One region of the Pseudoalteromonas sp. OF7H-1 genome, then DNA from elsewhere that is predicted to be linked to it. Evidence: riboswitches for the same ligand, from Rfam matches in the RefSeq annotation. Region 1 holds a riboswitch; the other holds the start of a gene.
What was found. A riboswitch is a leader RNA that binds a small molecule or an ion and turns the genes downstream of it on or off. The one in region 1 is predicted to bind lysine.
Positions count from the first base shown of each region.

Region 2: another riboswitch for lysine. It lies ahead of dapA (4-hydroxy-tetrahydrodipicolinate synthase); the one in region 1 lies ahead of lysC (lysine-sensitive aspartokinase 3).

Region 1 is NZ_JAKRFX010000007.1:210,509-212,984, reverse strand. Features, by position in the region: gene nhaD (sodium:proton antiporter NhaD) at 1-803, shown strand, start outside; lysine riboswitch at 949-1,119, shown strand; gene lysC (lysine-sensitive aspartokinase 3) at 1,208-2,476, shown strand, end outside.
Region 2 is NZ_JAKRFX010000019.1:27,695-30,170, forward strand. Features, by position in the region: gene MHN30_RS19495 (2,3,4,5-tetrahydropyridine-2,6-dicarboxylate N-succinyltransferase) at 1-248, opposite strand, end outside; gene dapA (4-hydroxy-tetrahydrodipicolinate synthase) at 259-1,143, opposite strand; lysine riboswitch at 1,259-1,437, opposite strand; gene MHN30_RS19505 (response regulator) at 1,580-2,476, shown strand, end outside.

The DNA.
Region 1 (2,476 bases):
CGTTAATCATCTTCAGTGTTAACTCCGGTGGGGTATCATTGATCACCGGTGATGTAACCACCTTGATGATATTTCTAGCCGATAAAGTGACTATCCCTGATCTGCTTTTACTAATAGCCCCCTCTATTTTTAGCGTATTTATCTTAGCTGCGATGCTGTCAATCGGCATGAATGATAAGATCACCTTTGAAAAGGCTGAATTACGCAGAATTGAAAAGACTGATATCACCATTGCGCTTATCTTTTTATCAACCATTTTTGCCACGTTATTCTTAAGCGTGCAATACCATGTACCGCCGATGCTAACTTTCTTATTTGGCTTGTCTTTGATGTTCTTAATGGCGCAATTCTTGATGCGCAAGAAAGACGTTAATAAGAAAATCATCGACTATATCCGTGAAATTGAATACGACACCTTATTGTTCTTTGTGGGTGTGCTGTTATTAGTTGGTGCGTTGAAAGAGGTCGGTGTACTGTCTAAGTTTACCGATTTATATCTGCATCTTGCGCCGGAATACGCAAATTACTTGGTCGGTTTAATGAGTGCGGCGGTAGATAACGTGCCGTTGACGGCGGCGCTATTAAAAGCAGACATTACGATGACTCCAGCGCAATGGCTAACCTTTACTTATGCGACTGGCGTTGGTGGCTCTATGCTTATCATTGGTTCTGCAGCGGGGATCATTGCAATGAGCAAGGTTAAAGCCTTAACTTTCTCAAGCTATCTTAAAATGAGTATCTACCTGCTTATCGCATATACCATTGGATATAGTGGTGCGTATTTCGCGGGTCAGCTTATTTAAGACCAATGGATTTAATTTTTTACCGCTTTGGAATAAGTTTTTCATAAATAACTTGACACCTAGACGGCTAAAAGATAATTTTCTTACATCGCCCGCATTGATTGCGGGCTTTTATTTTGTTTTTATTCAGATTAACAAAGGCAAAATAAACAGAAGAGGCGCGATGCTTAGGTAGTTAGTGTGAGGTGACGAGACCAATGACCACTAGTGAGGGAAGTATTCGCCGAGGAGAAAAGTTGCTCGTCGCAACGATTCTTCGGTTTACGAGGCTGAATCCTCGGAACTGTCACCGTATTGGTGGAGAGCTTCTGGCAAAGGTCATTTCAAGCGTTCGTCTTTCTAGAAATCCCATGCCGAGTTCTCCTTATAAAATTTGACTGTGCCAACAGTCGAGAGGAGAGAAAATGAATTCGCAGTATGTTGTAGCCAAATTTGGCGGTACCAGTGTCGCTGACTTTGAAGCTATGTCTCGTTGTGCCCACATTGTTCGTGACAACCCAAATGTTCGAGTGGTGGTTGTGAGTGCATGTGCTGGCGTAACCAATCACCTGGTGACGCTAACCCAACAAAAGGAAGATGAAGCCGGGCGCAAAGCAGTTGTTGCAGCGGTTGAAAACATACAGCAAGCGATTATCGATCAAGTGTCTTTGGATGCTGATCTTGCAGAGGGTTACAAGCAAACTTTCAGTGAATTTGAAAGCCTTGCGAGTTTACCTGCACTTAGCAGACAGCAATGCGATGAAATGTTGAGCTTTGGCGAACGTTTTTCTTCTTATTTGTTTACCCAAATACTACGTAATAATCAGGTTCAGGCGTCGCGCTTTGATGTGCGTAAAGTGCTTAAAACAGATAATCAATTTGGAAAAGCGAATCCAAATGTTGCAGCTACGCGTGAAGCTGCGCAAACCAATTTGGTCGCGCTACTTGGCGACACAGTGCAGGTGACGCAAGGGTTTATTGGTAGTGACCAATACGGCCAGACGACCACGCTTGGTCGTGGCGGTTCTGATTATAGTGCTGCATTGTTAGCAGAGGCAATTGACGCGTCAAGTGTGCATATTTGGACCGATGTTGTTGGTATTTTCAGTACCGATCCGCGTTTGTGTGTAAAGGCTAGACCTATTCCTCGTTTGAGTTTTGATGAAGCGGCCGAAATGGCGACATTTGGTGCCAAGGTGTTACATCCCGCAACCATATTGCCAGCGAGTCGTAAAGGTATTTCAGTATTTGTTGGTTCAAGTCGTGATCCGCAAGCGGGTGGCACTTGGATTGAAAAAGAGAAAACGGCGCAAGCAGGCATTCGTGCAGTGACACAACGTAAAAACCAAATACTATTGACGTTAAAGAGCCCTGAAATGCTTCTTGCTAGCGGCTTTTTGGCTCGTATCTTCACCATTTTAAGCAATTACAATATATCGGTTGACTTGGTAACGACTTCGGAAATTAGTGTTGCACTTACGCTGGATAATGCGCCGAATGCTTCTCGACCAGAGCTAGAACAAGCTTGTTTGGATGAACTTGGCGAGTTTTGTCATGTGACCGTTGAAAATAATCTTACTTTGGTGGCCATGATAGGTTCTGAGATCCAGTTGAAGAAGTGCCAACTTAACCTGATGGATGTGTTGTCAGAGTTTAATATTCGATTGATATGCCATGGTGCGAGCAAGCACAAT
Region 2 (2,476 bases), on a different contig from region 1:
TAAGCGCCACGTCTTACACTGCTTCCGCCAGGAACCATACGAACGCCATCTTGGGCAGCAAATCCGCGTGGTGCTAAGTTGTCTTTATCAACAAATCCACCTGGGAACTCCGTATTTACGCCATTTCTAAATGCTTCAAGGATCCCTTGTTTTACTTCTACGTTAGCGTGCCAATGGCCTTGCTCATCCTGTGTTGCCGCACGTACTGTGCCATTTTCTAAATCGTTTAGTAGGGTTAACCAGCTCATGTTTACTGCCTTAATTCCAAGATAAAATCGTTTTGTTCGCGCGAGTGATCGCATCGGTATGGGTGAGTTCCAAATGTGTCAGTGGCGGGCGCAAGTTTGGACTTGTGAGCTTCCCTTGCAAGTGCATTAACACTTTGACTGGTATGGGATTTGCCACTGCAAATAAGCTATTTGCAGCTTCTGACCAAGTGGTAAATAAATTAGGAGAGGTGCCGCTTAACGAGCGCCTTACAAATTCTGCGGTTTGCTGTGGCCATGCGTTTGCCGCAACAGACACCAGACCCGTTGCACCTGCTTGTGCAAAGTAGGGCATTAAGCCATCGTCGCCGCTATAGATTGCGACATCAGGCGCTGCCTGACGAAATGCTTCAAAGGTGGCAATATCACCACTGGCTTCTTTTAGTGCCCACAGATTAGGGTGGCAAGCTAGCTCGCCGAGTAGTTCAGGGGCGATAGCAACGGCACTGCGACCAGGTACATTGTAGAGCATGCAAGGGTTGTGGCTCTCATCGAGTAGTGTGCTAAACCAATGCGTCAGACCAACTTTGCCGGGCTTTGCGTAGATTGGTGAGCCAAGTAAGAGCGCATCAATGGGCTGCGTATTACAAAAGCGCACCCATTGTGTTTGCTGCTCAAGATTACTGCCGCCAACGGCAACCATGAGCGGTACGCTTGGGGCGAGCTGGCAAACAAACTCAACGATTTGTTGCTGCTCTTCTTGGGTAAGCGCAAGGCCTTCGCCGGTACTGCCTAGTAAAAGAATACCGTTACGAGCTTGCTCTTGATCGCGCACAAGCGTTGTTAATGCGCTAAAATCAACCTGATTTTCAGCATCAAAAGGCGTTACTAAAGCCGTCCACAACGGATAGTCAGATAAGTTGAATTGTGATTTCATCTCTACCGAACTTAAATCATGTTCGGAGTTAGGAGGGTGTCCAAACTTCGAACCGTTAAAATTCGAAGAGCAATGGACTTAAAAAAGATAAGGCAGCCAATGGCCTTATTTTTCTAAGACCAGAAGCTCTCCACCAAGTATGTTGGTGACAGTCGCTGGGATTCAGCCCAGTCGCCCGAAATGAGTATTAGCAAACAATAACTCAATTTCTCGGCGTGTATTCCCCTCACTAAGCTGCAACGGAGTTTGCTCTCCTTCACTTAGTTACCTGAATAACGCACCTCTTCCAGCCCTTAATTTGACGCCGTGGCATCAAACTATCTAAATAGGGTGAACACGCATTGAAACATTTTGGCCGTCTAGGTGTCAAGCATCGGACTGTAAATAATACGATTGTTAACTACACTTAACATTGCAGCTGAGACAATGCTATGAGATGAAAAACAAAAATATGTCGTTAATAAATAAAGTTAAAAATCGTTATATCGGGGCATTACTTGCTATGGCTATATTGCTGTCGATGGCGATGGGGATTATGCAGTATTTACTGTATCAGCAGAGCCAAGACGCGCACGTAATTAATATTGCGGGTATGCAGCGGATGTTGTCCCAGCGCATCGCGCTTTTCAGTGCACAAGAGGATAAAAGAGACAGTGAGGATCTTCGTCAAGCCATTGATAAATTTGAAAGTAATCATGAGTTTTTAACTAAAACAGAGAGGGGGGAGGCTATTTATCTGAATGAGGCACTTGCAGCGCTTTACTACCAAGAGCCAATGCAATTGGATTTGCAAAGTAATACTTTTGTCACTTTATCAAGGTCTCAGTTTCAGCAGCCAACTCCTCAATTAGTGGAACAAATCTTTACTGCGTCTCAGCATATACTCCCAAACCTGAATGATGCCGTTTCACTATTCGAGCAGCATGCGCGAAGTAAAACAGAGATGGTGAGGAGAATAGAATTGTTAATTTGGCTGCTTGGACTGTTGCTGCTGTTTATAGAAGCGAAACTTGTATTTCGCCCGATGGCGCGAGAGATTGCTGAAGCACTTGATAAATTAGAGGCGGCAAGAAAGCTTGCCGATGATGCTCTGCACTCAAAATCACGATTTTTAGCGCGTGTCAGTCACGAGCTAAGAACGCCATTGCAGGCCATTCAGGGGTATTTAGATGAATATCTGAGTAACAAAGATACCCAGCAATTACAGCATGTGAAAAGCGCAGCAAATCAATTGGATGTATTACTTTATTCGGTTCAAGACTTTAATAACCTTTCCGAGCAAGAAGTGGTCATTGAGCGTCATCAAGTCGCGTTGCGAGAAGTAATAAAATCG